Regions from separate parts of the Mesorhizobium sp. Pch-S genome, predicted to be linked through region 2. Evidence: riboswitches for the same ligand, from Rfam matches in the RefSeq annotation. Region 2 holds a riboswitch; the other holds the start of a gene.
What was found. Region 2 has a riboswitch for S-adenosylmethionine ahead of metA (homoserine O-succinyltransferase). Riboswitches for the same ligand answer to the same signal wherever they lie in the genome.

Region 1: linked by a shared signal. The riboswitch ahead of C1M53_RS22965 (O-succinylhomoserine sulfhydrylase) and the one ahead of metA (homoserine O-succinyltransferase) in region 2 are both predicted to bind S-adenosylmethionine.

The regions. Positions count from the first base shown of each region.
Region 1 is NZ_CP029562.1:4,895,126-4,911,216, reverse strand. It holds gene C1M53_RS22995 (SDR family oxidoreductase) at 1-286, opposite strand, end outside; gene C1M53_RS22990 (ABC transporter substrate-binding protein) at 488-1,243, opposite strand; gene C1M53_RS22985 (MBL fold metallo-hydrolase) at 1,551-2,537, shown strand; gene C1M53_RS22980 (ABC transporter substrate-binding protein) at 2,620-3,348, opposite strand; gene C1M53_RS22975 (glyoxalase superfamily protein) at 3,713-4,273, shown strand; gene C1M53_RS22970 (2'-deoxycytidine 5'-triphosphate deaminase) at 4,341-5,441, opposite strand; SAM riboswitch at 5,527-5,604, shown strand; gene C1M53_RS22965 (O-succinylhomoserine sulfhydrylase) at 5,693-6,880, shown strand; gene C1M53_RS22960 (MmcQ/YjbR family DNA-binding protein) at 6,932-7,255, opposite strand; gene C1M53_RS22955 (glycosyltransferase) at 7,314-8,465, opposite strand; gene apaG (Co2+/Mg2+ efflux protein ApaG) at 8,757-9,149, shown strand; gene C1M53_RS22945 (MFS transporter) at 9,191-10,660, opposite strand; gene C1M53_RS22940 (TetR/AcrR family transcriptional regulator) at 10,751-11,302, shown strand; gene C1M53_RS22935 (efflux RND transporter permease subunit) at 11,392-14,547, opposite strand; gene C1M53_RS22930 (efflux RND transporter periplasmic adaptor subunit) at 14,554-15,843, opposite strand; gene C1M53_RS22925 (LysE family translocator) at 16,035-16,091, opposite strand, start outside.
Region 2 is NZ_CP029562.1:3,035,048-3,051,138, reverse strand. It holds gene C1M53_RS14245 (1-acyl-sn-glycerol-3-phosphate acyltransferase) at 1-157, opposite strand, end outside; gene C1M53_RS14240 (LysR family transcriptional regulator) at 323-1,228, opposite strand; gene C1M53_RS14235 (pyridoxamine 5'-phosphate oxidase family protein) at 1,378-1,998, shown strand; gene C1M53_RS14230 (YdcF family protein) at 2,035-2,703, opposite strand; gene C1M53_RS14225 (ABC transporter permease) at 2,823-3,815, opposite strand; gene ftsE (cell division ATP-binding protein FtsE) at 3,808-4,467, opposite strand; gene C1M53_RS14215 (hypothetical protein) at 4,658-5,302, shown strand; gene hpt (hypoxanthine phosphoribosyltransferase) at 5,346-5,888, shown strand; gene C1M53_RS14205 (response regulator) at 5,974-6,339, shown strand; gene C1M53_RS14200 (aldo/keto reductase) at 6,377-7,327, opposite strand; gene C1M53_RS14195 (gamma-glutamylcyclotransferase) at 7,478-8,032, opposite strand; gene C1M53_RS14190 (DUF2125 domain-containing protein) at 8,228-9,226, shown strand; gene C1M53_RS14185 (prephenate/arogenate dehydrogenase family protein) at 9,333-10,265, opposite strand; gene hisC (histidinol-phosphate transaminase) at 10,270-11,379, opposite strand; SAM riboswitch at 11,625-11,702, shown strand; gene metA (homoserine O-succinyltransferase) at 11,752-12,675, shown strand; gene C1M53_RS14170 (LysR family transcriptional regulator) at 12,784-13,641, opposite strand; partial or broken gene C1M53_RS14165 (MFS transporter) at 13,788-15,344, shown strand; gene C1M53_RS14160 (ABC transporter ATP-binding protein/permease) at 15,401-16,091, opposite strand, start outside.

The DNA.
Region 1 (16,091 bases), 1.9 Mb from region 2:
TTGCGCCAATTCCCGCATTGTTGATGAGCATGGTGATGCTGGCATCGGTGCGCAGCAGGTTTTCGACTTTTCCCAGGTCCGCGCTGCCTGCCAGGTCCGCCGGGAACACCTCGACCGAACGTCCGGTGCCGTCGCTGATCGCACCAGCAAGGCTACGCAGCTTCCCGGCATTGCGTGCCACCAGAATCAAGTCATAGCCCTGTTTCGCCAGGCGATCGGCATAGATCGCACCTATTCCCGACGATGCGCCGGTGACCAGAGCCGTACCCTTGTGTTCGCTTGTCATCTTCGATCTCCTTTGATGCTCCCATCGATGAGAGACCAGTTGAAGATAGGACGATCGGCGCTCGTCCTGAATGTCGAAGATGCCACCTTTTAGGACATGCTTTCCTGAACCCTTAACCTTCGCCTCCCGTTCGGACACAAAAACGGGCGCCATCGGCGCCCGTTCTCGCGTCAGCCTCGATGCAGCCCGAGCCGCGGCCGCTCAATAGATGTCGAAGTCGAAATACTTCGCCTGCACCTTCTTGTAGGTGCCGTCGGCCACGATGGCGTCGATCGCGGTGTTGAAGCGCTCGCGCAGCGCATCCTCGCCCTGGCGGATGGCGATGCCGATCTGCGCTTCGGTGCCCTTCACGTCGCCGATCACCTTGCAGCAATCCTTGCCATTGCCGTTCTTGACCCAGTCGACCAGCACGAACTTGTCGGTGATGATGGCATCGAGCCGGCCGTTGACGAGGTCGGTCGCGGCGTCCTCATGCGTCGGATAGAGCTTCACTTCGGCGCCGGCCTTGGCGTAGACGTCCTGCGCATAGGTGGCCTGCATGGTCGAGCCCTGCGCGCCCAGCGTCTTGCCTTCGAGCGCTGCCGGCTCGGTGCCCGTCACCGTGGTGTCCTTCAGGCCAGCCAGCGCTAGCGGCGTCGAATAATATTTATTGGTGAAGGCGACCTGCCTCTTGCGCTCTTCGGTGATGGTCATCGAGGCGATGATGGCGTCGAACTTCTTTGCCTGCAGCGCCGGGATCATGCCGTCCCAATCCTGCGCGACGATCTCGCACTCGATCTTCATCTGGGTGCACAGCGCATTGGCGATGTCGACGTCGAAGCCGGCCAGCTTGCCGTCCGCCGTCACCGTGCTAAAGGGCGGCGCCGCACCTTCGGTGGCGATCTTCAGCTTCTCGGCGGCAGCCGGCGCAACCATCAACACCGTCGCGGCCGCAGCCGAGACGAGCCATTTCGAAATCTTCATTCTTGTTTTCCCTCCACGTCGGCCGAAACGGCCTGAGTTTGCCAAACATGTGCCGGCAAAGCGAGGAAGCACCAGCGCCGGGCTTCGATTGGTGCTCCATCTGCCGAAGGCAAGACAGGTGCAACTCTCCCCACGATAACGACCGGCTCACGCAAAGGTGACCCGCCCACGGCCGCATCGGGTTGAAGCGGGCGGTCCGGCTGCTAGCCTGATTTCGGGGTTGTTCCCCCGGGGCGCGGAACCGGTCGGCGATGAGCGCTGCCGGTCAAGGCCGTGCCTGCTGACCTTTGGAGTCCGATCAATGGCCAGTTTCGCCCTTTCCCGTCGCACCGTCATGGCAAGCGCCAGCGCTCTCGCCACCGCCGCCATCCTCGACCTGCCCGCCGGTATCGCTCCGGCCCGGGCGCAGGACGCACCCGCGAGCCACAACCCCGGCTTCTATCGCTACAAGGTGGGCGACATCACCGTCACCGCCCTCAACGACGGTTTCGGCAAACGCCCGCTCGAAGGTTTCATCCGCAATGCCGAGCTCGCCGACGTCGAGAAAGCGCTGGAAGCCGCCTATCTGCCAAGCGACGCGCTTTCGATCTCCTACACCACGCTGGCGCTGCAGATCGGCGACAGGCTGGTGCTCATCGACACCGGCAATGGCGATTCCGGCGCGCCGACCTCCGGCGTCTGGATGAACAATTTCAAGGCCGCCGGCTTCAAGCCGGAGGATGTCTCGACCGTCATCATCAGCCATTTCCACGGCGACCACATCAACGGCTTCCGTCTCAAGGACGGCACCGCCGTGTTCCCCAACGCCGAGGTCATGGTCCCGGCTGCCGAATGGGCGTTCTGGATGGACGATGCCAAAATGAACGCCGCACCGGAAGCCGCCAGGAACGCCTTCGCCACCGTGCGCCGCGTCTTCGGCCCCGTCGCCAAGGACGTGAAACAGTTCGAAGCCGACAAGGAACTCGTGCCCGGCGTGACCGCGATCGCCGCTCCGGGCCATACGCCCGGTCACACCGTCTTCGCCATCACTTCCGGCGAAGGCAGGCTGATGGCCCTGTCGGACACAACCAACCATCCGGCGCTGTTCGTGCGCAATCCCGACTGGACGGCGATCTTCGATATGGACGGGCCACAGGCGATAGAAACCCGGCGCAAGCTGCTCGACATGGCCGCAGCGGAGAAGATGCAGGTCGCCTTCTATCACGCCCCCTTCCCCGCAACCGGCCACATCGCCAAGGCAGGCAACGGCTTCGAACTGGTGCCTGTGCAATGGAGCAGCGCGATCTGATCGCATGAAAGCAAAAGGCCGGGACACGTCCCGGCCTTTCATCGTCAGCGGTGGAGGACTGGCGATCAGCCGCCCCCTGGGCTCAATAGATGTCGAAGTCGAAATATTTCGACTGGATCTTCTTGTAAGTGCCGTCGGCAACGATGGCGTCGATGGCGGCATTGAACTTCTCACGCAGTTCGTTGTCTTCCTGGCGCACGGCGATGCCGGCCTCGGTCTCGGTTCCCTTGACGTCGCCGATCATCTTGCAGCAGTCCTTGGCCGAGCCGTTCTTCATCCAGTCGACCAGCACGAACTTGTCGGAAAGAACGGCATCGAGGCGGCCGTTGACGAGGTCGGTCACCGCTTCTTCCTGCGTCGGATAGAGCTTCACGTCGGCGCCGGCCTTGGCATAGACGTCCTGCGCGTAGTCGGCCTGGGTGGTGGAGGCCTGCGCGCCGACGGTCTTGCCCTTGACCGCCTCGCCGTCAGTGCCGGCCAGCGAGCTGTCCTTCAGGGCGACCAGCGCCAGCGGCGTGGTGTAATATTTGTTGGTGAAGGCGACCTGCTTCTTGCGCTCCGGCGTGATGCTCATCGAGGCGATGATGGCGTCGAACTTCTTGGCCTGCAGCGCCGGTATCATGCCATCCCAGTCCTGCGTGACGAGTTCGCATTCGGCCTTCATCTGCGCGCAGAGCGCATTGGCGATATCGATGTCGAAACCCTCAAGCTTGCCGTCCGCGGTGAGGGTATTGAAAGGCGGATAGGCACCTTCCGTGCCGATCTTGATCTTGTCGGCGGCAAAGGCGCTGCTGGCGCCGGCCACCATCATCGTTGCGGCCGCCACCGTTGCGAACCACCTGGACATTTTCATCATGTTCCCCCTCGGGTTGGTCTTGTTGTCCGTGGACAGCCAAGCACGCCGCCGAGGGCCAGGCAAGCGTAGGATGCGACGTGGCCTTGCTGCTTTAGATGGGTGGCTCGGCAGTCGGATCAACGCGCTCGTTCCTTCGGCAACGGCAACCCTTTTCCATTCGGCGTTGACCGTGCCTCGGGATTGGGTAGGATTTCGGAGGCCGTGCAGCCTGCCGCTCGCTCCGTTTGGATTGGTGAATGCACACGATCTGGTTGACCCTTTGGGCGACTGTCAGGAAGGCGAGCACTGACCCCGATTGCGCCCATGAAAGGATCGAGCCGTGAATACGATCAATCGTGCGAAGACTATGGCAAAGGCATTGCGCAAGGCCCTGGCCGAAAAGCAATCGCACCTGTCGCATAGCGCTTGTCTGGAACTGATCGCCCAGCAGCTTGGATATTCCAGCTGGAATGCCCTGTCGGTCGCCCACAGCGAAGACATCGGCATAACCGTTTCAATCTTTGTCGAGCACGGACGAGAACAGGACGCCGCGCGATTCTACGAAGAGGCCTTTGATGCCGTCCGGACGAAAGTACACGATGGGGTGGCGATCGATTTGCAGGTCGGCGAAATGGCAATTTCCGTCATGGGTTCCAATCCTCGGCGCGAGGCCGAGCCTTGGCGCGGGGGCCCGTTCTTCCCCAAGGATCACGGGGCCGTCAGCATGACCCTGCGGCTGGAGGTAAAAAACGCCCGACTGGTGACGGCAAGAGCAATAGCAGCGGGAGCCATCGTTCGCGACGCGTTGCAACCGACCGCCGAGGGATGGCTTGCGGCTGCGATTTTCGACCCGGCAGGCCACATTTGGCAAATCTGCCAGCGCAGAAGCCTTGCGTCGTGAGATGGTTGGGCAGCCGGCTGCAAAAAATGGGATAGGGCAATCAGTTGCCGACCTATTCCCCTACTGCTCATCTTGCTGCCCGGAAGTGCTTCGACAGCTTGAGACCCTGCGCCTGGTAGTTGGAGCCGAGGTCGGTGCCGTAGAGCGCGGTCGGCCGCTTCAGCATATGCTCGAAGACCAGCCGGCCGACGATCTGGCCATGGTCGAGGATGAACGGCACTTCATGGCTGCGCACCTCCAGCACCGCACGGCTGCCAGTGCCGCCGGCTGCGGAGTGGCCAAAGCCGGGATCGAAGAAACCGGCATAATGCACGCGGAATTCGCCGACCAGCGGATCGAACGGCGTCATCTCGGCAGCGTAGAGCGGCGGCACATGCACCGCCTCCTGGCTGACGAGGATGTAGAACTCGTCCGGATCGAGCACCAACTCGCCGGCGCCACTGCGATAGAGCGGCTCCCAGAAATCGACGATGTCCTGAGCGGCGCGCTTGTCGACATCGACCAGCCCGGTGTGGTGCTTGCCGCGATAGCCGACCAGCCCGTCCTTGTCGCCGGCGAGGTCGATGGACAGCGCGATGCCGCCGTTGGAGATGTTGGGCGGATCGATTGCCACCAGCGTCTCGGCGCGGTGCAGCGCATGCAGTTCGTCCTCCGACAGCAGCGCATTGCCGGTGCGGAAACGGATCTGCGACAGGCGTGAACCGGTGCGGACGACGATCGGGAAGGTTCGCGGGCTGACTTCGAGGTAGAGCTGGCCACGATAACCGGCAGCGACCTTGTCGAACTCCTGGCCATGATCGGTCATGACACGGGTGAAGATGTCGAGCCGGCCGGTGGAGCTTTTCGGATTTGTCGAGGCGGAAATGTGATCCGGCAGTTCCAGGCTCTCCAGCAGCGGCACGATGTAGACGCAACCCGTCTCCAGCACAGCGCCATCGGCGAGGTTGATTTCGTGCAGCTTGAGCCGGTCGAGCTTGGCTTCCACCGTGCTGTGGGGACCAGGCAGGAAGCTGGCGCGCACCCGATAGGCTTTCTCGCCAAGGCGAAGGTCGAGGCTGGCCGGCTGGATCTGGTCGTCATCGAGCGCTCGCGGCGACTTCAGGCTGCCCGCATGGAACAGCGCCGCGATAACCTGATCGGGAAGAATGCCTGTCTTGCGCAATGACAACTCCACAGGTGGCTCAAGTCAGCCAGTCCTCCATGCTCTTAATGAAGCCGGCAATTGACGCAAGCCGCCCCCGGGTCTAAAGGGTGCTTTATCCCGTGGTGATTTGGCCGGTCGGCTTGCAGCCACGTTAAACAAGTCGCTAAAGGACCGCAGGGCCCGACAAAGGCCGTATGGACCGGTTGCGACTTCGCGGCCGGTTTTTTTGTGCCTGTCAGTCATATGGCGGCCAGTTTTTGTGTCGGAACGGAACCATGACCGAGAAAAAGCGCAACTGGAAACCCGCAACCCAGCTCGTCCACGCAGGCACGCTGCGATCGGGCTTCGGCGAGATGTCGGAAGCGATGTTCCTGACGCAAGGCTATCACTATGACAGTGCCGAGCGCGCCGAGGCCCGCTTCAAGGGCGAGGAGCCGGGCTTCATCTATTCACGTTATGCCAACCCGACCGTCGACATGTTCGAAAAGCGCATGTGCGCGCTGGAAGGCGCCGAAGACGCCCGCGCCACAGCGTCGGGCATGGCAGCGGTGACGGCCGCCGTGCTGTGCGGCCTCAAGGCCGGCGACCATATCGTCGCCGCGCGCGCGCTGTTCGGCTCCTGTCGCTGGGTGGTCGAGACGCTGGCGCCGAGATACGGTATCGAGGCGACACTGGTCGACGGCACCGAGATCGAGAACTGGGAAGCCGCGGTCCGGCCCAACACCAGGCTGTTCTTCCTGGAGAGCCCGACCAACCCGACGCTGGAGGTGGTAGACATCGCGGCTGTCGCCAGGCTTGCCAATTCGATCGGCGCCAGGCTGGTGGTGGACAATGTCTTCGCCACACCGTTGATGCAGAAACCGCTGGAGCTCGGCGCGCACATCGTCGTCTATTCGGCCACCAAGCACATTGACGGCCAGGGCCGCTGCCTCGGTGGCATCGTGCTATCCGACAAGAAGTGGATCGACGAAAACCTGCACGACTATTTCCGCCACACCGGCCCGAGCCTGTCGCCGTTCAATGCCTGGGTGCTTTTGAAGGGGCTGGAGACGCTCCCGCTGCGCGTGCGCCAGCAGACCGAGGCCGCAGCCAGGATCGCCGACTTCCTGGCCAGCCATCCGAAGGTCGGAAGGCTGATCTATCCCGGCCGCGCCGACCATCCGCAGGCCGACATCATCAAGAAGCAAATGACCGGCGGCTCGACGCTGATCTGCTTCGACCTGAAGGGCGGCAAGAAATCGGCCTTCGCCTTCGAGAATGCGCTCGACGTGGTGCTGATCTCCAACAATCTGGGCGATGCCAAGAGCCTGATCACCCATCCAGCGACGACGACGCACAAGAACCTGACCGACGAGGCCCGCGCCGAACTCGGCATCGGCGACGGCACCCTGCGCCTGTCGCTCGGTCTCGAAGACACCGACGATCTGCTGGAAGATATCGAGCAGGCGCTGGCCAAGGCTTGACGGTCCAGAGCGGGATGCGACGAAAGGAACCGCAGTCCGCTCTGTTCCCCGCTAGCGCAGCGCCTTCGGCGCGACCGAGCGCCAGCTCATCGTCATGGCATGGCGGACGGTTTCCTCGTCCGCCTTTTCCAGCCAGACCCGCGTCCAGCCCTTCTGACCCCAGGAGCCGGGGATCGGTTCGAACTGACCGGCCGATGTTTCGAGCAGCAGCCGCTGCTCGTCCGGTGCCAGCTTGATGACGGCGCGATTGTCCTTAGGCCGCAATGTGGCAAAAATCTTGCCGCGGACACGGAAATCGGTGACGTCGAAATGGCTGCTCTGCTCGGCTCCGGGAAAACCGAGCGCGATCTGGCAATAGCGGTCCTCCAACAGCATAGCCAACCTCCCCGACGATCATGCCGCAAACCGGCCGGCAGCGATACCGCTGAAAAGATCAAGCGCCCGACAGAACCTCCTCGGCCTCTTCGGACTTGGTGGTGATGTTCATGGTGTTGCCGCGCCAGTCGATGGCACCACCGAGCCAGCCGCGCAGCCAGATGGCCGGGACCATGACGTCGCGCACCACCATCGCCGCAATCAGGCGTGGCGAAGCGTACCAGCCCTTAGCCAGCGCCAGCGCGTATTCCGGCAGGTAGACGGCAGCCAGTACCAGCAAGGTGGTCGAGAACATGTCGGCGCCGGAGCCAGCAGCGGCAATCAGCGCGAACAGCAGCGGCATGGCCGCGCCGACAAACAGTTCCGGTGCAAAAAACAGCGGGAAAGTGACGCGGCGCAGCCTCGCCCAGCGGGCCTGCCGCGACCATACGGCTTCGACCTTGCGGTGCCCGAGTGGCTGCTCGAACGGCGAAGCCACCAGATGGACCTTCAGGCCAAGTCCGTTGACCAGCTTGGTCGCTGCGGCGTCCTCGGCGATCTCGGCGGCCAGAGCGTGAATCCCACCATTGGCATCAAGCAGCGGTTTCGACCACAACATGCTCTTGCCCTGCGCAAAGCCGAGACCGGCGGCAGCACCGGTATATTGCCAGCGCGCCTGCAGCGTGTTGAGGAAGGCGCATTCGACCTCGGCCCAGAAACCGTCAGGGCGTGAGCCGACCGGCGTCGAGCAGACGAGGCCGCTGTCGGGGCGCCACGCCAACATCATGTTCTGGATGTAGTCGCGCGGCATCAGCACGTTGGAATCAGCCAGGATCACCCAGTCGTGCCGCGCCGCCTCCCAGCCTTTGACGCAGTTGTTCAGCTTGGGATTGCCGCTGATGCGGTCGTCGCCGAACAGGAGCCGGGCCGGTATGTCTGGGAAACGCGCCATGGTGGTGCGGATGGCCAGCGCGACCGGGTCGTCGGTATGGGCGACGCAGAAGATCAGTTCGTAGTCCGGCCAGTCGAGACGGAAAGCGCGTTCCAGCGTCTCGGGGGTGAAGGGCTCGATCCCGCGCGCGGGTATGACGATCGAAACCGGCGGCGCATCGCTGCGCGGTGCCGGCGCCGTGCGGCGTCGTTCCAGCTGGGACCACGCCAGTCCTATGGAAACGAAATTGGTGAGAAGCAGGGCGGCAGAGAAGGATGCGGCAGCGATTGTCAGGTCCATGAAGTCAGGTCACTCCCGGAAACGCAGGCTTCAGAGCGCCGCGCGTCCTCTTGGACGCGCAAAGGACGCTCTAAGACTTTGATCTGGCGTATGATCCTTTCCGGAATCGATTCCGATTTCGAGGTCATGCGCTAGCCTTGCAATCTGATGTCCGGGAATCGTCACGGGACCGGACGCGATCGGCGCACACCATCACCGTTTCATGTCGTGCACATGACAGAAGGTTGACCATGACAGTCCGTGGGCGGAAACTCACAGCTGTCTTTGGTACCGAGTCGCATCAGGTTTCTCATGTACAGCGCAGTCACCCGCAACATCGTGGTCGAGGTGGAACCCTTCTACCTGGAGGACCGCTCTGACCCGGACGAGCGTCGTTACGTGTGGGGCTATCGGGTGACGATCGACAACCGCTCGAACGAGTTCGTGCAGTTGCTGTCGCGCTACTGGCACATCACCGACGGCCAGGGACAGGTCGAAGAAGTGCGCGGACCGGGAGTTGTCGGCGAAAAGCCGGAACTGAACCCCGGCGACAGCTATCAATATACGTCAGGCTGCCCGCTTTCGACGCCATCGGGCATCATGGTCGGGCACTATACGATGCGCAATGCGCGTGGAGAGCAGTTCGACATCGCCATCCCTGCCTTCTCGCTCGACCTGCCGAACGCCAGGCGCGTGGTAAACTGAGGCCCCCCTCTCCCCTTGAGGGAGAAGGGAACATGCCATCCTCACACCGTCGAAGTCCGGCGCCAGATCACCAGGCTGACAAGGACCAGCAGCGTTGCGGCGGCGGCGATCACGCCGAAGAAGGCCTGGTCGAAGGCGGCACCCGCCAGCGCGGTCAGCGTCTGCGCTTCGGCCGGCGCCAGCCGCTCGGCGACAAGCAACGCTTCGTCGAGACTGTCGCCCGCCTGTGCGGCAATGCCTTGCGGCAGCACCATGGCATAGGTGTAGAGGCCCGACATCAATGAGCCGAGAAAGGCGATGCCGAGCGCGCCGCCAAGCTCGAAGGAGACCTCCTCGATCGAAGCCGCCATGCCTGCCCTTTCCTCCGGAGCCGACAACATGATGACGCTGGACGCCGCCGTCATCGCTGCGCCGAAACCGAAGCCCATCAGCGACAATGCGGTCAACCACAGCCAGGTCGCGCCCTGATAGGCCAGCAGATAGGCAATGAGCATGGCCCCGGCCAGCAACAGCGAAGACCACAGCACGCGCACGGCGCCGAGACGCGGCAGGGCCAGTCCGGTCAGAGGGCCGGCGATGAAGGCGGCGAGCGGGATCGGCAGGATGATCAGGCCGGCCTGCAACGGCGAGAGGCCGAGCACAAGCTGCAGACGCTGGCTGAACACCAGCTCGACGCCGATCAGGGCCGCCGACGCCACCATGGCTGTCGCCACACCGGCCGAGAAGCGCGAATTGGCGAAGAGCGAGAAGTCGATCAGCGGGGTCCGGCTGGCAAGCTGCCGGCGCACGAAGACGATCATGGCGACGAGACCGATGGCAAAGGCGAGCGCGGCGGCGAACCAGGACGGATCGCGCTTGGCCATTTCCTTGATGGCATAGGTCAGGCCGACCAGCCCGATCATGACCTGGACGGAGCCGACCAGATCCCAGGGGTGGTCGCTGTTGCCCGGCCGATTGGGCAGCAGGGTCGCGCCGGCCAGCAATGCAATGAGCACCACCGGGACATTGATCAGGAAGACCGAACCCCACCAGAAGTGCTCCAGCAGCGCGCCGCCGACGACGGGGCCGAAGGCAGCACCGCCGGAAGCGACGGCTGCCCAGACACCGATGGCGAAGGCCCGTTCCTTCTCGTCGATGAAGGTCAGCCGGATCAGCGACAGGGTGGCCGGCATCATCATGGCAGCGCCCAGGGCAAGCAACGCCCGCGCCGCGATCAGCCATGCCGAGGTCGGGGAGAAGGCGGCGCCGAGCGAGGCCAGGCCGAACACGACGAGGCCGGCCAGGAACATGCGCTTGTGGCCGAGCCGATCGCCCAGTGTGCCGACACCTGGCAGCAGGCCGGCGACGACCAGCGGATAGGCATTGACGATCCAGAGCTTTTCGGTCGCCGTCGCCCTGAGGTCGTGCGTCAACGTGGGGAGTGCGGTGTAGAGCACCGTCATGTCGATGACGATCAAAAACAGCGCGCTCGACACGATGGCCAGAACCAGCCAGCGGTTGGACGGGGACATGATGGCTTCCTTCAGTGTACGTTCTCTCGCGGCCTTGAACGGCCACGAGCACGCATATAAATACGATCGTATTGAAATGGAAGGGGTCAGATGTCAGGAAGACCGCGCAGCATCGACCGCGACAAGGTCCTCGACGCCGCCGAGACGGTGGTGACCGAATTTGGCGCATCGGGGTTGAGCTTCGACGCGGTGGCGAAAGCCGCCGGTATCACCAAGAGCGGCGTGCAATATTGCTTCGGCACCAAGGACAATCTGATCCGCGCGATGATCGCGCGCTGGGCGGATGCCTATGAAACCAAGGTCGTGAAAGAAGCCGGGCCCAATCCGTCGGCGCAGGCGATGATCCGGGCGCATCTTTCGGTGACACGCGACGAGGACGAGGAAGAACACTCGCGTTCCGCCGTCATGATGACGGCGCTGCTGGAAGCACCCGACCGCGTGGCGGAGAGCCGGGAGTGGTACAACGGCTTCCTGGGACGGCTCGACCTGTCGAGGCCGGCGGACCGCCAGATCGCCGTGGCATTCCTGGCCGGCGAAGGAGCTTTCCTGCTGAGGGCACTCGGCCTGATCACCCTGGACGAGACCGATTGGCACGCGCTGTTCACGGATATGCTTAAGCTGACGCACACCGACGGACAGTAGGCCGGACCGCAGGCCCATCGCATCCGCGACTTCGGCTCTGGCGTTCCGGCAGCAGGATCGCCAGGAGTTGGTTCGGTCAGTCTCCTCGCCTATTCGGCTGCGACCGGGCGGTCCTTGTTCTCGTCGAACAGCGACGGTTGCGCGGTCCCTTCAACCAGATGGAGATCCGGTTTCTTGCCCTTGCGGACGAAACTCAGCAACCATTGCGACAGCCACTCCATGTACAGGTAGATCACGGGTGTGACGAACAGGGTGAGTACCTGCGAGACCATCAGGCCGCCAACCACGGCAGCGCCCAGCGGCTGACGCAGCTCCGCACTGGCGCCTTCACCGATGGCGATCGGCAACGTTCCCATGATGGCGGCAAGCGTTGTCATCATGATCGGACGGAAACGCATGACGCTGGCCTTGTGGATCGCATCGCGCGCACTTCGTCCCTCGCGGCGCAATACCAACGCCACGTCGATCATCATGATACCGTTCTTCTTGACGATGCCTATCAGCATCAGAAGTCCGATGACGGCGATGACCGAGACATCCATTCCCGCCAGCCGCAGCGACAACACCGCGCCGAGCAGTGCCGAAGGCAGGCTGGTCAGGATGGTCAACGGATGGATGAAGCTCTCATAGAGCATGCCGAGCACGATGTAGATGGTCAGGATTGCGCCTGCGATCAGCAGCCCCTGGTTGGCGAGCGAATCCTGGAACGTCTTGGCCGTACCCGAGAAGGAGGTGGCAATCGTCTTCGGCACGCCGATCTCGGCCTTGAGCGCCTCGATGCGGGTCACGGTATCGCCGAGCGATATGCCCTGCGGCAGATTGTAGGAGATCGTCACCGCCGGCAGCTGGCCGAGCTGGTTGATGGTGAGCGGTCCTGCCGTACGGTCGACACGAGCGAAGGCGCCCAGCGGCACCAGCGAACCACTCGCCGTGCGGAACTGGATCGACAGCATGCGCTCCGGCGACCAGTCGATCTTCGGATCGAGTTCGGTGATGACCTGATAGCTGTCGGCAGCGCCGAAGATGGTCGTCACCTGATCGGTGCCGAAACCACCATAGAGGCTGTTCAGCAGAGTGTTGGTGTCGACACCCAGGGTGGCCGCCTTGTCGCGGTCGACAATCAGCGAAGCCTGCAGCGCGGTATTCTGCAAATCATTGTTGACGTCGGCGAACATCGCGTGATCGGCCTGCATCGCGTCCGTCAGTTTCTGCGCCCAATCATTGGTCTCGTCGGTCTTCAGACCCTGGACGACCAGCTGATAGGCACTGGCCGAAGAACGCGACCCCAGCCGCAGGTTCTGCACCGGCTGCATGAAGGTGCTGATGCCTGGTACGTCGGCGAGTGGACGCCTGAGGCTTGCCATCACGTCCGCCATCTCGGGCCGTTCGCTCTTCGGCTTCAGTTCGACGAACAGCGATCCCTGGTTGAGACCACCCGAGCCGAAACCGCCTCCAACCGTCGACGAGACATGCGCCACATAGGGCGATTTCTCGAAGACCTCGGCGACCTGGGCCTGCAGCTTCACCATCGCATCGAACGAGATGTCCTGGCGCGCACGGGTCGAAACGGAAATCTGGCCGATGTCCTCCTGCGGCAGGAAGCCCTTGGGTGAGACGGTGAACAGCCAGACCGAAAGCGTCGCGGTGCCGAGGAAGACCAGGAAGACGATCACATGATGTGCCAGGCACCAGGTCAAAACGCGATCATAGGCTCGTGTCAGCCAGCCATGCTGGTGCTCAGCCGCCTGCCCTGCCTTGTGGCCCTTCGGCAAGGTCAGGAGATGCGCCGACAGCATCGGCGTCAATGTCAGCGACACGAACATCGAGGCCAGGATCGCCACCGTCACCACGACCGCGAATTCGTTGAAGATGCGGCCGATGACGCCGCCCATCAGCAGAACCGGGATGAACACCGCCACCAGCGAAATCGACATCGACAGAATGGTGAAGCCTATTTCGCGTGAGCCCTTGACGGCGGCCTGGAAGGCCGGCAGGCCATCCTCTTCCATGTGCCGATAGATGTTCTCCAGCATGACGATGGCATCATCGACGACCAGACCCACCGCGAGCGTCAATCCCATCAGCGAGATGTTGTCGATGGAGAAGCCGAGCAGGAACATCACGCCCAGCGTGGCAATCAGCGAGATCGGCACCGCCACGGCCGGGATGATCGTCGCCGTCACGCGCCGCAGGAAGACGAAGATCACCAGAACGACCAGCCCGATGGTCAGCAGCAAGGTGAACTGGACGTCGTCGACAGCGGCGATGATCGAGGTCGAGCGGTCGTTCATCAGCTGGATCGACGCTGCTGCCGGCATCTGGTCTTCGAAGGACGGCAACATCGCCTTGACCCGGTCGACCACCTCGACGGTGTTGGCATCAGGTTGACGCTGCACGGCCAGGATGATGCCGCGCGTCTTGTCGAACCAGGAGGCCGAGGTCGTGCTCTGCACGGAGTCGATCACACGCGTGACGTCGCCAAGACGGACTGGGTTGCCGTTCTTGGTCGCGATGATGATCTTGGAGAAGGCGGCCGCGTCCTGCAGCTGCGTATTGGTGGTGATGGTCAGCTGCTGCTGGCTGTTCTGCAACACGCCAACCGGCGCGTTGCTGTTGGCTGACTGCACCGCTGCCTGCAACTGGTCGATGGAGATGCCGCGCGCGGCCAGCGCGGTCGGATCGATCTGGATGCGCACCGCGTATTTCTTCGAGCCCCAGACCATGACCTGGGCGACACCATCGATGGTCGACAGCGAAGGCGAGATGACGTTCTGGGCAATGGCGTCGAGGTCGGTCAGCGGCACCGTATCGCTGGTCAGCGCCATCAGCAGGATTGGCGCGTCGGCCGGATTGACCTTCCTGTAGCTTGGCGGCGACGTCATTTCCGGCGGCAATTGCCGCTGCGTTCGCGCGATCGCCGCCTGCACGTCGGCCGCGGCGGCGTCGATATCGCGGTTCAGCGCGAACTGCACGGCGATCGAGGTCGAGCCCAGCGAATTGGTGGTCGAAATCGAATCGACACCGGCGATGGTGGCGATCTGCTTGATGAGCGGAACCGCGACTGATGTCATCATCGCGTTGGGCGATGCACCAGGCAGGGAGGCCGAAACATTGACGGTGGGGAATTCCGCGCTCGGAAGGGCAGCAACCGGCAGGAATTTATAGGCAAACAGACCGCCCAGAATGAGCGCGATCGACATCAGCAGTGTCGCGACGGGCCTGCGGATGCAGAATTCGGAGATCATGGTCGGTCAGCCCGCCGTTTCGTTTCCGTTTGCCTTGACGGCAGCCTTGGGAGACGTGCTTCCGCCAGTCCCATTCTTCCCGGCGCCTTCCGCTGCGCGCACTGCGGTACCCGGCTTCAGGCTCAGCTGGCCGTCCACCACCACCTTGTCGCCATCCTGCAGGCCGCTGGCGATAGCGCTCTCATTCTCGTGGCTGATTGCCACCTTGACCGGCCGCGCTTCGACCGTGTTGTCAGGCTTGACGACATAGACAAACGAGCCTTGCTGGCTGGGCTGCACGGCTTGCGTCGGCACCGTGACGACCTGCGGCATGATACCGGCGTTGACCGTCACGTTCACATATTGCCCCGGCCACAGCTTCAGATCGGCATTGGGCACCGTCGCCCGCGCGGTAATGGTGCCCGATGCCGTGTCCACAGTGGAATTCACGAAGTCGACCGTTCCGGAACCGATCGGCGCCGGGGTGCCATCCTTGTGCAAGGTCACCGAAACCGAACCCGGCTTCGCCACTGCCTGCTGCAGCAGCGAAAGGTCGGCCTCCGGTAGATTGAAGGCGACACGCAGCGGATCCATTTCGGTGATCGTCACCAGCGGCGTCGCTCCGGTACCGGTGCTTCCACCGGCCGTAACGAGATCGCCAACACTGACGCTCACGGCCCCTAGCCGACCGGAAATCGGCGCGGTGATGGTGGTGAAGCCAAGTTGGACCTGGTCGGCATCTATCGCCGCCTGATCCGCAGCCACCGTGGCCTGCGCTGCCTTCTGCGCAGCCAAAGCCTGGTCATAGGCCTGCTGTGTGCCAGTCTGCCTGGCAAGCAGGCTCTTGGCCCGGTCCAGGTCGGCATCAGCGCTCGCCGCCAGGGCCTGATCCTTGGCCAGCGTCGCCTTGTCCTTCTCCAGTTGCGCCTTCAGGGCGCGATCATCGAGCGTAATGAGAAGATCGCCCTGCTTGACCATCTGTCCGTCCTCGACGGCAATGGTCATGACCTGGCTGGCGACGCGTGCATTGATGTTGGCGACAGCCGGAGACGCCAGGAAGCCGATGGCGTAACGCTGGATCGGGAAATCGGTGACCTTCGCCATCGCGGTTGCCACGGTGACGGCATTGCGGCCGGCACCTTGCCCACGGCCACCTCCGCTATTGTTGCCGGTAGCGGCCTGGGCCGCGATTTCCTTTTCCCCGAACGGCAGCATCTGCCAGACTTTCGAGGCTTGGGCAGGCCACAGATAGGCCCCGGCAGCGACGACCAGAACGCCTCCGATGATCCCGACGAGTGCTTTGTTGCGAACCGTCAATGCGCCCTCTCGATCTAAGGTCAGGCCCTTGCCTGCCGGTCACGGCGCATCCGTATTCACCTCATTGGATGAGGTCGTGCGCGATGAATCCCAGCCTAAGATAGCGCAACTTCGCGACTGAAAATGGTCAAAACGGCTTCATTACAAAGATTTAATGCACTGCACAAACTCACGGCGGCGTGATCGGCGCCTCAGCGCAGCATCGGCCAGAGCGTCGCGGCAAGCGCCAAACCCATGACGATGTTGAA
Region 2 (16,091 bases):
CCTTGTAGAGCCACATGCTGGTGCGCGACCAGAACTTCGGCACGAACCATGCGCGATCGCGCGGCGACAGGAAATAATAGGGTGTCCACAGAATCATCTGAACGATGAGGCTGAGATAGAAGACGAAGTTGAACGCCAGCGAGCGGATATAGAGCATTCGGGAAGCCTGATGAGGAAGCGCGTGTTCGTTACACCATGAACGGGCAAAAAGGAATGACGGCACGATTTGCCCGGCGTGAGCACAAGCCAAACGTCGGCGAAGCTGGAAGCTGCGGGCTTTCGTGAACAATGACCATGCCGATGAAACGACGCTTGTCGATCTTCAGATGCCGAGCCCAGCCAGCCGGGCCTTCAGTCGCGGCGCCGCGAAATCCAGGAAGGCGCGCAGTTTGAGTGGCAGCAGGCCACGTCCGGTGTGGACAAGGCTGACCGGCCAGGGTTCGGGTTCGAAATCCTCCAGGATCAGCCTCAGCACGCCGGAGCGCACAGCATCCGCGACCTGGTAGGACAGAACCCTGGCGATGCCCACGCCGGCGACCGCCGCATCGATGGCGGCTTCGGCGGTGTTGATCGTCAGCCTTGATCGCACCGGCACGGCGATCTCCCGTTGCCCTTCCATGAACGTCCATGCCGCCGGCAACGCCAGACGCTCCACGGTCACGCAGTGATGGGCGCTGAGCTCCTGCAGCGTCTTCGGTTCGCCATGAGCTTCGAGATAGGCCGGGCTGGCACAAGCCACGCGCCGGATCGACCCCACCCTCGTCGCGACCATGCTGGAATCCGGCAGGTGTCCGATACGCACGGCAAGGTCGATATGCTCCTCGACGAGCCGCCGCAACGTATCGGACTGCGTCAGCCTGACATCCACCTCCGGGTAGGCGGCAAGGAAATCCACCACCACCGGCAGCACATGAAGGCGGCCGAACACGATGGGCGCGGTCACCACAAGTTCACCGCGCGCCTGGCTGTATTCTCCGGCGGCGGACTGTTCGGCCTCCTCGATCTCTTCCAGGATGCGGCGGCAGGCGGCGAGATAGGAGCGTCCCGCTTCGGTCAGCTCGAGCCTGCGGGTGGAGCGATTGAACAGCCGTGTTCCAAGGTGTCTTTCGAGATCGGAAAGCCTGCGGCTCACGGTCGCCAGAGGCATGCCGAGACCGCGGCCAGCCGCCGACAGGCTGCCGGCTTCGGCCACGGTCACGAACAGTGCCATCGAACCCAGTCGATCCATCATTCTTCCAATATCCGGAACAATGCTTTCCGGAAACCTTATCTACTTCTGGATTGCGAAAGATACCACCTTCGGCGGGATTTGCTGTCGGCATGCCGTTCGCGGAGGCGTTGTGCTTGCTCTGGCAAGAGACGAAGAGGAGACCTGCGATGGCCGGTTCGCGCACCTATGCAAGCGATGTCGCCTTCACTCCCGCGGTAAAGGCAATCCAGGCCCGCAAGGGGTCACGGCAAGCCTATGCCCGATCGGAGGAACGCGGCTGGAACCAGGATATCACGCCCGATCTCGCCGCCTTCATCGCGGCCCAGACCAGCATCTTCTTCGCGACGGCCAATGGTGAAGGCCAACCCTACATCCAGCATCGCGGTGGCCCGGCGGGCTTCCTGCATGTGCTGGACCATCGCACCATCGGCTTCGCCGACTTCTCGGGCAACCGGCAGTTCATTTCACAGGGCAACCTGGCCGACAACGGCAAGGCTTTCCTTTTCCTCATCGATTACATGATGCGGCAGCGCATCAAGATCTGGGGCGAGGCACGTGTCATCGAGAATGATCCCGAACTTCTGACCCGGCTGATGCCGCCAGACTACAAGGCACGCCCCGAACAGGTCATCCTGTTCACCGTGTCGACCTGGGACGCGAACTGCCCGCAGCACATTCCCCAGCGCTTCGACGCGGCCGACGTGGCGGCGATCCTGGGCGAGCGCGACAAGCGCATTGCTGTGCTGGAAGCGGAAATCGCCGGATTGCGCGCGGGAACCCCGGGCTAGTATTCCCTCAGCCGGTCTGCCGGGAGATTGCAGGCGTCAATCGCCCGCATGGCTGGCGAAAGCCGGCCGGATCGGCAGGACGACACGGCCAAGCGCCAGCAGGTACTTGTTGTATTCGGTGAAGAGCACGCGGAAGGCACCCGGCTTGATCAGCCAGCCGCCATTGTCGAGATTGCTGTTGACCACCGGATAGGGCACCAGCCTGGCACCCTGCAGCAATCGGCCCATCTCCAGCAGGCTGCGCGGCATGTGGTAGTTGTTGGTGACAAGGATGATGCGGCTGTAACCATGGGTCTGGACCCATTTGGCGCTTTCTTCGGCATTGCCGATCGTGTCGAGCGCCGCGCGATCGATGTCGATGCAGCAGGAAAACAGCTGGGTGTCGCCCTTGGTCGCTCTCTGCAGTTGCTTGCGGCTGGCCGTCGGATGCACCCCGCTGATCAGGAGACGCGCGCCCTTGCCGGTTTCCAGAAGGCTGATGGCCGCATCGAGCCGCGATTGGCCACCGGTCAGCACTATGATGGCGTCCGCCGGCTCAGGATCAGCCGGCGTGGTCAGCCGGCTGACATGGCTTGCAAACCAGCCGAAACCCAGGAGATAGACGACGATTGCGACCAGCGCGAGCAGGCCGATGTTGCGCAGCACGCGCCGCAGCCGGGACGCGCCGCGCGACACGCGGAACGTGTCCGGCGCGGCTTCGGCCATATCGGCAGAATCGCGACTTTTCATGCCTCCATGATTAGTGCGGAATTGCGGCCTTTGGTAGGAGAAAGCACCCTCCCGCGAACTGATTTCAGGGCCGCACTGCGTCATCGCCGCCCCCGTCAGCCACCGTCGGTCTGGCGCGTATCGAGATCGCTGAGATAGGCGATCACCGTGGCATGGGACGTGGCGGCCGTCAGCGCACCGATCACCACCACCATCAGGACGACACCGAGATATCCGGCCCAGCCGATGGCAAAGCTGCCGAACAGCGCGACAGCCTGGTCGGCCTGTGGCGTCGCCATGTTGCGCGAGGCCCAGAAGGAGAAAATCAGAAACACGACGATCGCTGCCACGCCACCGGCCGCTGCACCTTTCATGCCGGTGACAAGGAACTGCTGTCGAAACTGCCGGGCTATGAATCGGGCTTCGGCACCGACGAAATGCAGCACCTCGATGATATGGCCATTGCCTGCCATGGCGCCGCGCGTGGCGAACACCACCGTCAGCACGGTCGCCGACAACATCAGGACCAGGACCAGCATGCCAATGGTCACTGTCGTGCGCGCCATGGCGACCAGCCGGTCGACCCACGTGCGATGATCGTCCAGTGATGCGCTGGCGATCGTGTTGGTCAACGCCTCGCGCATGGCAGAGAAATTGGGCGGATTGTTCTCGTCGATGGTGACGACGACAAGGCGTGGCACCGGCAATTCGTCGATGTTGAGCCCGCTGCCCAGCCACGGAGCCAGCAACCGCGCGGTGGCGTCACGGTCAACGATGCTGGTACCTTCGACGCCCGGGAACTTGGCTGCGATCGCGGCGGCGCTGGTGAGCGTCGCGTCCATGTCGAGACCGTCGACCGGTTTGATCTGGATCGTCGCCTCGCGCGAAATCTGGTTCTCCCACACGGCAGCGGTGCCCCGCACCAGCGTGACCGCACCGAAGGTGAGGCAGGACAGGAAGGTCATGATGGCGATGACGAAAACCAGCGCTCGGCCGGCGATGTTCTGCGCCGGCACGATCGGTGCCATCTTGCGTTGCGTGCGCAGGGGTGCCTCGGCGCGACGGATCTCGCCCTCTTCCTCTTCGTGATCGGCCGTCATCTCAGTCATAGATGTCCAGCCTTCCTCCCGACAGGATCAGTCGCCGGGCATCGACCTGCTCCATCAGGCCAAGATCGTGAGTAGCGATCACGACGGCTGTACCGAGGCGATTCAGTTCTATGAACAGCCGAAGCAGCCGGCGCGCCAGCTGCGGGTCGACATTGCCCGTCGGTTCGTCGGCAAGCAGGATCTGTGGCTGCTCGATCAGCGCGCGCGCGATCGCGGCACGCTGCTTCTCACCGCCGGAGAGGACCGGCGGCAGCACGTGCATGCGGTCGCCAAGACCGACCCACTTCAGAAGTTCGATGACGTCGGTGCGGTAGCTGGATTCCTCGCGGCCACGCACGCGCAGCGGCAATGCCACATTCTCGTAGGTCGTCATGTGATCCAGCAGGCGAAAATCCTGAAACACCACGCCGATACGCCGGCGCAGATGCGGCAATTCTTCACGCGTGATGCGCGCACGATCCTTGCCGAACACCGTGATCAATCCGCGTGTCGGCTTCAACGACAGGAACAGAAGACGCAGCAAGGTCGTCTTGCCGGCACCCGAGGGGCCGCTGAGGAATTGGAAGGAGCGCTCCGGAACATGCAAGGTGATGTCACGGAGAATCTCCGGACCCATGCCGTAGCGGAGGCCGACATTTTCGAAGCGGATCACGTGCGGCGACCTGGAATTGTTTTTGGCGGCAGTCCGCCCGTATCTACGAAAAGACCATTGACCGGCATGGTTAACCGCCGGTTATTTTCGGCACCGGAGGATGCTGTAAATCGATTCCGGTTGGGAAGCATTAACCATTTTTGTCTACGGAATGGAAACAGAGGGCGAACAGAGGCAACCATATCAAGGCATGGCCGATCACGGCACGGCACGCCCGGTTTCCGGCGAAATCATGACGGCGGCCTCATCGGCTCGCAACGGCAGCGCTGTGGCCGCGGATGTGGTCGACGCCGATTTCATCGTGCTCGGCCCTGATTCTCCCACCCAGTTCGATAGATCGCCACCGCAAACCCCCGTGGAGGTGGTTGAGCCGGCGCCCTTGCTCGACGGCATGGGCATGCTGCGCAAAGGCGAAACAGCGCCTGAGATGCACAATGCTTCACCTGGCGGTCCGTTGTTCTGGAGCGGCGGTGTTTTAATTGCGTTGTTGGCCTTCTGGGTCTCGGGCGGCCACGTCCTGTTTCATGAGAATGCGTTCTTCGGCCCTGACAGGGTTACCAGCGCGCTCAGCATCTCCGGCGTGAGTTCGCGCGTCGACAGCAGCGGGCATCGACCCGTGCTCCTGGTCGACGGCGAAGCCGGCAACGATGGCATGGAGGCGGCCGAACTGCCGCCGCTGGAGATCCGCGTGACCGGCAATGATGGCCGTATCACCCGCTATGGCCTGGGGACATCCGGCCGCACCTTGCCGCCTGGCGAAAGATTTGCCTTTTCCAGCCGGCTCGACGTGCCTAGAAACGGCGTAACGGCCGTCTCGGTCACCTTCGCGCGATAACAGACGCCTGCGGCTGTCTGGCGCGCTTCCGGAAAGGATCTTCATGCCAGTTGTACGCGGCAAGGATATCGAGGTTTTGTTTTCGGCGTCCGCGATCGCGCGGCGCAATCTGGAGCTCGCCAAGGAAATCGCGGCCCACGACTACCACGACCTCCTGGTCATCTCGGTGCTGAAGGGCTCCTTCATTTTTGCCGCCGATCTGATTCGCGCCATGCATGACGCCGGCCTGTCGCCGGAGGTCGAGTTCATCTTCATTTCCAGCTATGGCGCCGGCACCGAAAGCGGCCAGGTGCGCGTGCTGCGCGACATCGACAACGAGGTCGCAGGCCGTGACGTGCTTCTGATCGACGACATCCTGGAATCCGGCAAGACGCTGAAGTTCACTCGCGAACTGATGCTGTCGCGCGGTGCCAGGAGCTGTTCCGTCGCCGTGCTGCTCGACAAGCGCATGCGGCGCCAGACGGACCTCAACGCCGACTATGTCGGCTTCGACTGCCCGGACTATTTTGTCGTCGGTTATGGCATGGATGTCGGCCACGCATTCCGTGAACTGCCCTTCGTCGGAGTCGTCAAAGGCGACGTCTGAACTCCGCCTCGTCGCTTTCGAAAAGAAGTTGGAGGTGTCTTCGACTTTCAGGAAACGTCAATATTTGCAGGGCAAATCTCTGCTCATGACAAAGCTCCTGATCGTCGAGGACGATGAATCCGTCCGCACCCTCGCTGCCCGCGCGCTTGAGCGCGCAGGGTACAACATCGACGTTGCGGCCGATGGCGCTCAGGGCCTGGAGAGCATCCGTGCCGCCAATGGCAACTATGACCTGATCGTCTCGGATATCCGCATGCCCGAGATGGACGGCATCGAAATGGCCAAGGCGGCAGCCGCCGCTTTCCCCACGCTCAAGATCATGCTGGTGACCGGTTATGCTGACCAGCGTGAACGCGCGGATGAATTGAACGGGATCATCCTGGATGTCGTGCAGAAGCCTTTCACCCTGGCTGAAATCCGCGATCGCGTCGGCCGCGCGCTGGCAGCCTGATCGCACCCGTTTCCACTGATTGCCATCTCAAGGCGAGCTACACGCTCGCCTTGTCCAGTTCTTCGACATCCGCCTGCGTGAGCCCAAGCGAAGCGGCTCGCACAAGGCTCGCCATCTGCTCCGGTGTGGTCGCACTGGCGATCGGCGCCGTCACGCCCGGCCGTGCGATGATCCAGGCGAGCGCGACCTCGGCAGGCTTGGCCGCGTGCCGTCCTGCCACAGCATCGAGCGCTGCCAGGATGCGCATGCCGCGCTTGTTGAGATAGGCCTCCACATCCTCGCCGCGCGCAGCGCTTTTGCCGAGATCGGCCTTGCTGCGATATTTGCCCGACAGGAATCCCTTGGCGAGGCTGAAATAGGTGATCACACCGAGACCCTCTGCCACGCACAGGTCGCGCAGAGGACCATCATAGGAAGCGCGATCATAGAGATTGTATTCCGGCTGCAGCACCTCGTAGCGCGGCAGATTGCGCAGCTTGGCTACATCGAGCGCCGCCCGAAGCTGGCCGGCGTCGAGGTTGGAGCAGCCGATATGGCGAACCTTGCCCTTGGCAAGAAGCGTCTGGTAGGCGCCGAGCGTCTCCTCGTAAGGCACAGTCGGATCCGGCCAGTGCGAAAGATAAAGATCGATGCTGTCGGTCTGCAGGCGCTTCAACGAGTCTTCCACAGCCCGTTCGATGTAGCCGGCGGAAAGGTCCCTCTTGCCCTGTCCCATGTCTGCACCGACCTTGGTGATGACGACTACCTTGTCGCGATTGCCGCGCGCCTTCATCCACTTGCCGATGATGGTCTCAGACTCTCCGCCCTTGTTGCCGGGCGCCCAGCGCGAATAGACGTTCGCGGTATCGATGGCGTTGAGCCCGCCGTCGACAAAACGGTCCAGCAGATCGAAGGACGTCTTTTCGTCGGCGGTCCAGCCGAACACATTGCCGCCCAGCACGAGCGGCGCGATTTCGAGGTCGGTACGACCGAGCAGACGTCTGGCCAAGATAGATCTCCCTAGAGCATTCTGTCGCCAGGTCGAATCGCCTGGCGTTACAAAAATGCGGCGAAAACAAACTTGGAGCGCTCCCGCGTTTCCGTAAAAACGGAATCGCTCCAATGCACACAGGTGCGGATCCCAGCAGCAAGCTAGGGACTATCGTGCAGGGTTCAATGGGCCAGAGGCGTTTTCAGGCGGGACGATCAGCCGCGCCACCTGTTCCAGCCAGCGGTCGCGGATGCCGAGCGCCTCGAGATGCTGGATGGTGTTGAGAACATAGTCTTCATTGACACCCGACTGGCCGACGGCGCCGCGTACGACGGCAGCGGCCTCCGCTTCCTCGAGTGCACCTGCATATTGTTCGTGGCCACGGTCGGCGACATAGGTCACGGCATCCGCCATACGGCCGTCCTCCAGAGCCACCTTCACCCAGCGTTCGAGATAGACGTTGGTGACCAGTTCGCGCTCACGCAGGTAAGCGATGACCTCATCACGCAACTCACCAGGTACCCGGAAAGCCAGCCCGATGCAGGAACCGCCGCGATCGAGCCCGAGCACGAGCCCCGGCCTTTCGCGGGTACCGCGATGCACGAAGGAATAGACGCAGAGTGAGCGTCTATAGCCATGCAGGCGCGCCCTCTGCGTTTCGACATGCGCGAAACCGGGCCGCCAGATCAGCGAACCGTAGCCAAAAACCCAAAAATCGCCCATATCGCCAAGCCTAAAGCATGATCCCAAAAGGTCGCAGACTTTTTGGACAAAGATCATGCGACAAGCAAAGAGACAGGGCGGAATGCAGTTTCATTTTCATCGCATTCCCGCCCTAAGTGGGCATAGTCATCCGCACCAAATCATTTCGACCGGAACGGTCATTCCGGTTCTTCTTGGGTTATCGAGGGCCACAGCATGACGTCAAGTGACCAGACCAAGCCAAAACGTCGGCGCTGGCTGCCCCGGCTGATCCTGGCGCTGCTTGTCCTGTTCGGCCTCTACAGTGCTGGCTGGTACTGGCTGGCAGGACGCGTCAGAAGCGACGCGACGAACACTGTTGCAGCCCTCGCCGCCAAGGGAATCAATGCCGACTGCACCAATCTGACTGTCAGCGGCTACCCGATGCGTTTCGTGGTCAGCTGCGATGGGCTTGCCTATCAGGATGATGCCAGGAACGTCGCAGCCGCCGCTGGCGGCATGATTGCCACGGCGAGCCTTGCCCAGCCGCTGACGCCAAATGTCAATCTCGACGGACCGCTGCGCACCTCCGTGCCCGACATGCCGCCGCTGTGGATCGACTGGGACCAGTTGGACATCAGCGGACATCTGTGGTGGCCCCTGCCCAGCCGCGTTTCGGTGACGGCGGAGGGTTTCAACGGCCAGACCGATCCGACAGATGAGACCGATCCCGTCCAACTGTTCAGCGTCGGCCAGCTCACTGCGACGGCCAGTCCCAATGGGCAGGACCTTGTGCTGACACATGATTTCACCGACCTCGAAATCGATGCCCATACCATTGGCGGCCGGGTTCTCCCGCCCTTCAGCGGCAAGGGTGACGTCACGGTGAAGAATGGTCTTCCCATGCTCGGCACACCGCCCAAAAGCCTGCGCGGTCAATCCGCCGAGATCAGGAACCTCGAATTGTCTTCCGGCGAAGCCCGCATCGTCCTCGCAGGCCCGATCGCGGTTGACGCCGACGGCCTCATCGACGGCACCCTCAACATCAAGCTGCAGAACCCGAAAGCGGTGGCGGCGATCCTGGCCACGGCGATCCCCGAGCAGGCCAACCAGATCCGGCAGGGTTTTGCTGCCCTTTCCATGCTCGGCAACGAACCGACGATGCCGCTGAAAGTGGTGAAGGGCCGCGCCTCGCTGGGCTTCATCCCGCTCGGAACGATCAAGCCGGTGGAATAGGGCAGTCGGCAGTCGGCAGTCGGAACTACTCGCTCGGTTTTCAGAAATCACAAGGCGGTTTCTGGATACGTCCCCGTTGTTCTACGACTGTCGATTGCCGACTGCCTCACTTGCCCGGATGCTCCACCACCTGGCGTCCGAAGTCGGGAACATCGATATCCTGACCGGCCTGGATGATCGAGCGGCGGATGGCCCGGGTGCGGGTGAACAGGTCGAACAGCTTGTCGCCATCGCCCCAGCGAATCGCCCTTTGCAGCGAGGAAAGATCCTCCGAGAAGCGCGCCAGCATCTCCAGGATGGCATCCTTGTTGTGCAGGCACACGTCCCGCCACATGGTGGGATCCGATGCGGCAAGGCGGGTGAAGTCGCGGAAACCCGAGGCCGAATATTTGATGACCTCGGACTTCGTCACATTGGCCAGGTCGTCCGCGGTACCAACGATGTTGTAAGCGATGATGTGCGGCAGATGCGAAACGATGGCAAGCGTCATGTCGTGATGCTCGGGCGTCATCGTGTCGATGTTGGAACCGCAGCGGCGCCAGAATTCCGACAATGCCTCCAGCGCTTCTGGATCGGTATCCGGCAGCGGCGTGAAGATGCACCAGCGGTTGTCGAACAGGTCTGGAAAGCCGGCATCCGGGCCTGAGTTCTCGGTACCGGCCAGCGGATGGCCGGGAATGAAATGCACGCCCTCCGGCACGAAAGGCAACATCTGTGCGACCACCGACTGCTTGGTGGAACCGACATCGGTAAGGATGGCGCCCTTCTTCAGTGCCGGTGCGATCTCCTCGGCCACGGCACCGGAAGCGCCTACCGGCACCGAGACGATGACAAGATCGGCGTCCCGCACCGCCGCCTTTGCATCGGTCGTGTAGCTGTCGCCTAATTTCAGCTCCTCTGCACGTTTCAACGTCTCCGGACGGCGGGTGGAGATCGCGATATGGCGGGCAAGCCCTTCCCGGCGCACCACGCGCGCCAGCGAAGAACCGATCAGGCCGATGCCGATGAGGGCAATCTTTTCAAACAGGGGTTCGGACATTTTTTCAGCTTTTCAGGAATTCGGTGAGTGCGGCGACCACGCCGCGATTGGCTTCTTCGGTTCCGACCGTCATCCGCAGCGCGTTGGGAAAACCGTAGCCGGCAACGCGCCGCAGGATATAGCCTCGCTCACTCAGATACGCGTCCGCCGCAGGTGCGGAATGTTTCCTGTCATCCGGAAAGTGGATCAGGATGAAGTTACCGACGCTGGGCGTCACCCGCAGGTCGAGCCGGGTCAGTTCTTCGGTCAGCCACGACACCCAGGTTTCGACATGCTGCACGGAGCGCTCGACATGGCCGCGGTCGCGGATAGCGGCTTCGCCTGCCGCGATCGCGGTGGCACTGACGTTGAAGGGATCGCGGACACGCTCGAGCGCATCGACGACATGCGCTGGTGCATAGGACCAGCCGATACGCGCACCGCCGAGCCCATGCACCTTGGAGAAGGTCCGCGTCATGACGACATTCTCGTTGCCTGCGACCAGCTCGACGCCCGCTTCGTAGTCATTGCGGCGCACGAATTCGGCATAGGCAGCATCCAGCACTAGAAGCACGTTCTTCGGCAGGCCGGCATGCAGGCGTCGCACCTCCTCGAAAGGAATGTAGGTGCCGGTGGGGTTGTTCGGATTGGCCAGGAAAATCATCTTGGTGCGCGGCGTTACGGCCGCAAGGATGGCATCGACGTCGACATGCTCGTTGGCTTCCCTGGCCACCACAGGCGTTGCGCCGGCTGCCAGGATGAAGATGCGATAAGCCAGGAACCCGTGCTCGGTGTAGATCGCCTCGTCGCCGATGCCGAGATAGATGCGCGCCAGCAGCCCAAGCGCTTCGTCGGAGCCGTTGAAACACTGGATGTTGGCGACGTTGAGCCCATGCGTATCGGCGATTGCCTGGCGCAGCCTGGTCGCCTGGCCATCCGGATAGCGCTCCAATCCCGCAGCTGCCTCCTGCGCGGCTTCGACAGCCTTCGGCGACGGTCCGAGCGGATTTTCGTTGGCCGAGAGTTTATGGACCTTGGCGACACCATGCGCAGCACCCTTGCCCGGCACGTAAGCCTCGATATCCATGATACCGGCGCGGGGTTGCGGACGAAGCAGATCGGTTGCCTTGGTCATGTCAAAAGTCCGTGATTGACGCCTCCGGGCCGAAGGCCAGAGCGTTTCCGTTTTTCGCAGAAACGCGAAAACGCTCTAAGTTTTTGTTTTGGCCGCATTTTCGTGACGCCACGTGATTCCGCCTGGCTACAAAAAATGCTCCAGGGCGGAAATACCGCCCGTACCTGCGATTGTCGAGGAAAACCGAGGCTGGCCTGCCGAATGACCATCGATTGACGCCATCGCTTGGTCGGCGTATTAGCAGGGCATTGATCCGTGGTGATTTGGCCGGTCGGCTTGCAGCCACGTTAAATAAGTCGCTAAAGGGCCGTTTGCGATCCGTAAACCGGCTTTGCGACAGCAATGCCGGTTTTGTTTTTTGGAGTTCGCAACGTGCCGATCAAGATCCCCGATCAGCTCCCCGCCCGTGAAGTTCTGGTCAAGGAGGGCGTGTCCATCATGGACGAGCAGACCGCCCTGCGCCAGGACATCCGCCCCCTCCAGATCGGCCTGCTCAACCTGATGCCCAACAAGATCAGGACGGAGACGCAGTTCGCCCGGCTGATCGGCGCCACGCCGCTGCAGGTCGAACTGACCCTGGTCCGCGTTGGCAACCACAAGGCCAAGAACACCTCCGAGGAACACCTCATCACCTTCTACCAGACCTGGGACGAGGTGAAGGATCGCAAGTTCGACGGCTTCATCATTACCGGCGCGCCGGTGGAGTTGCTGCCTTTCGAGGACGTGACCTACTGGAACGAACTCCAGCGCATTCTCGACTGGACGAAAACCAACGTCCATTCGTCGTTCTTCATCTGCTGGGGAGCTATGGCGGCCGCCTGGCATTTCCACCAGGTGCCCAAACACACGCTGGAGGAAAAGGCGTTCGGCGTCTTCCGCCATCGCAACAACGCGCCCGCCTCCCCCTATCTCTCCGGCTTCTCGGACGATTTCGCGATTCCGGTGTCGCGCTGGACCGAAGTGCGGACCGCCGACATTCCCGCAGGTTCCGGGCTGGAACTGCTGATGGACTCGGAAGAGACAGGCCCGAGCCTGCTTGCCGAGCAGGCCGGCAACCGGCTCTATATGTTCAACCACATCGAATACGACTCGACGTCGCTCAAGGAAGAATACGATCGCGACGTCAATGCCGGCGTGTCGATCGCGGTACCGCACGAATATTATCCGGACGACGACCCCAGGCGCCCTCCGCTCAACCGCTGGCGCTCGCACGCCCACCTGCTGTTCGGCAACTGGATCAACAGCGTCTATCAGACCACCGCCTACGACCTGGAAAACATCGGCAGCAAGCGCTGACCGAAGGCCCGGACCGCGCCTGTCAGGCGCGGTTTTGCGGCCGGAATTGCTTAAGAACAAAGCGTTGGAGCATTTGCGCGTTTCCGACAAGATCGGAAGCGCTCTAGGCTATGCCGCTGCGGCGCGGTGCTCGCGGAAGGCGCAGGCGATGGTGCGCAGCGCGTCACGCGAACGCTGGTCGGTCAGCGTCGAATGCAGCACGATTTCCGAGGACGGCAGCGGCGGCAGGTTGAACCTGCGGCTGACTTCGACGGTACCGACCGGTGCGAGCCGCTCGGAGAATACGGCCATGGCAAGCCCCGCTGACACAGCCGCCATAACCACCGACGAGCCACCGCCAAGGAATACTTCCGTCCACGCGATGCCGGCATCGTCAAGTGCATGGGTGCCGATGTCGCGCACGCCGCATGCGGGAGACAGGGCGGCAAGCCGTATCGGCTCGTCTGGCCGGCAACGGAAGTTGGGGGCGGCGAACCAGCCGAAATGCTCCGGCCCCAAAACCTCGCCGTCGCGGCGGTCGTCCTCGCGCCGCACGATTGCGGCATCCAGTTCTCCACGATCGAACGCATCGAGCAGATTGCGCGAATTATCGACCTGCACCTCGATGGTCAGCGCGGGATCATGTTCGTTGAGGCGCGCCAGCAGCGTCGTCACTTCCGGGCCGGCGACGTGGGCTGCGATGCCCAGTGCGAAACGGCGGGCACAGGAGAAGAGCCCGGCAACGGCGCGGTCGTGCGCAACGAGAAACTCACGCGCAGGCTGGATGAACACCGCCCCCTCCGCCGAAAGCCGCACATGACGCGGCGTGCGTTCGATCAGCTTGCGGCCAACCTTCTCCTCGAGGCGCTTGAGTTTCACGCTGATCGCCGCCTGGGTCGTACCCAACGCGTCGGCGGCGCGGGTAAAGCTCTGAAGGTCGGCGACCATGACAAAGGCCTGCACGGCCTCAACGTCTAGTGACAACATTGTCAGCATACCAATTTGTTATCTCTGAAATAGAGATACATCGCATTTTCTTATGTTCAAGCTGCAACTATCTGGAACTCGGATTTCACAACGCAATTGAGCGGCGTGGGCGTGGACATCGCCTCCGTCGACGCCGGAGGTTTTTGATGGCTACCCCCAATAGAAACGGCCTCGTGCTGGCGGCCGTGTGTCTGTCAGCCTTGATGTTCGGCCTGGAGATCTCGAGCGTGCCGGTGATCCTGCCCACGCTGGAACGTGTGCTGCAGGCCGATTTCAAGGCCATGCAGTGGATCATGAATGCCTATACCATCGCCTGCACCACCGTGTTGATGGCGACCGGAACGTTTGCCGACCGCTTCGGCAGGAAATTTGTCTTTGCCATCACGGTCGCGGCTTTCGGGTTGACCTCGCTGATGTGCGGCCTGGCCCCCAACACCTCGTTGCTGATCGTCGCGCGCTTCCTGCAGGGCATGGCTGGTGGCGCCATGTTCATCTGCTCCATCGCCATTCTCTCGCACCAGTTCCAGGATGGCAGGGAACGCGGCAGGGCCTTCGCCATCTGGGGCGTGATTGCCGGCATCGGTCTCGGCTTCGGGCCGATCATCGGTGGCGGCATCGTCGCCCTGTCCACCTGGCAATGGGTTTTTCTCGTTCACGCACCGCTGGCGGTGCTCTGCCTGATCCTCACCTATGCCGGCGTCACCGAATCGCGTGATCCGCAGGCCAAGAAGCTCGACATTTTTGGCATCGTCACCCTCAGCGCCGCGGTTTTTGGCCTTGCCTATTAAATCACCCAGGCTCCCGACTTCGGTGGTTTCCTGAGCCCCGCGGCGCTCGGCATCGCCGCCGCCACCATCGTCGGCTTTATCGCATTCGTGCTGGTGGAGCGCTACCACACCCACCCGATGTTCGACTTCTCGGTCTTCAAGATCCGTGACTTTTCCGGCGCGATCGTCGGCTGCGTCGGCATGAACTTCAGCTACTGGCCTTTCATGATCTACCTGCCGATCTATTTTTCGGTCGGGCTGGGCTATGACAGCACCAGGACGGGTCTTGCGGTGCTCGCCTATACGGTGCCTTTCCTGGTGATGCCGCCGATCGCCCAGTACCTGCTGGCACGCTTCAATGCGCGCATCGTCATTCCGCTCGGCCTGTTCACCATCGGCCTCGGCTTCATCCTGATGTGGCTGGGTTCCGCTTCCGAGGCGGCAAGCGGCCTCACAGTGCTGCCCGGTGCGCTCGTTGCGGGCATCGGCCTTGGCCTGACGACGACGCCGGCCACCAACATGACCACCGGTTCGGTGCCCGCAAGCCGTGCCGGCATGGCCTCGGGCATCGACACCAGCGCCCGCCTGATCGCGCTTGCCATCAACATTGCCGTGATGGGTTTTGTCCTTGTCGAGGGCATCCTGCACGGGCTGAAGAAGGGCCTGCCGAACGCCCTCGACGGAGTTGACCTGCGTGCGATCGCCGAAAAGATCGCAGCCGGCAACACCACGACGTTGCACGATGCCAGCCAACCGGGCCTGGTGGTGCCCGCGGAGGTGGTCCACTCGGCTCTGGTCGAAGGTTTCGGTTGGGTGATGCTCTATGGCGGTCTCGGCGTATGGATCCTGGCCGCGCTGTCCTTTGCCATTTTCGGTTCGAGCAAGGCCGGACCGATCTCCGCATCCGAGGCACGCGCGGAATCACACGTCCTCTGATTGCAGTGGGTGTCTCGTTCGAAAACCGCCCCGCCAGCAACGGGGCGGTTTTCGTCTTAGTTCACGCGCTCCACGCTCTCGTCGTCGCGATCATGCCTGGCACCGCTGCCATTGCGCTTGCTACCGTTTCCGTTGCGCCTGCGGATCAGCGGTGGCGGCTCCAGCGCGCCGGCCCGTATCCGCGGCGGTTTCAGCGCCGGCAGGTCGGCGCATTTGATGATCTCGAGTGCACGCGGGAAGAAGTTGTAGTTGTGCTGGCCGCGGCCGATGTTGACGACACCTGCCTTGGGCAGGTGTTTGCCCAGCATGGCGAACACACGTTTGGCAACCGTGCCACTGAACGTGTCCATCGCCTCGTCAATCACCACCCAGTCCGGCTTCTGCAGGGCGAGCCTGGCGAAAGCCACCAGCCGCTGTTCTTCCTCGCTGAGTTCCCTGTCCCATCGCGCATGGCGATCAAGCGACGGCGCGAGGTGATCAAGACCGGCCTCGGCCAGAACACTCTTGACGCTCGCATCGTCGATACCGGTCACGCCATCGACCAGCACTTCGCGCAGCGTGCCGGGCGCAAAATAAGGCGTGCGCGGGACGAAGGCGAGATTGGCACGCGCCGGCATGCCGATGCGCCCTGCCCCCCATGGCCACAGCCCGGCTACTGCCCGGAAGAACAGGGTCTTGCCGGCACTCGGATCGCCGGTGATCAGCACATGCTCGCCCGGTTCGATCGTCACCGACTTCTGCGCCAGT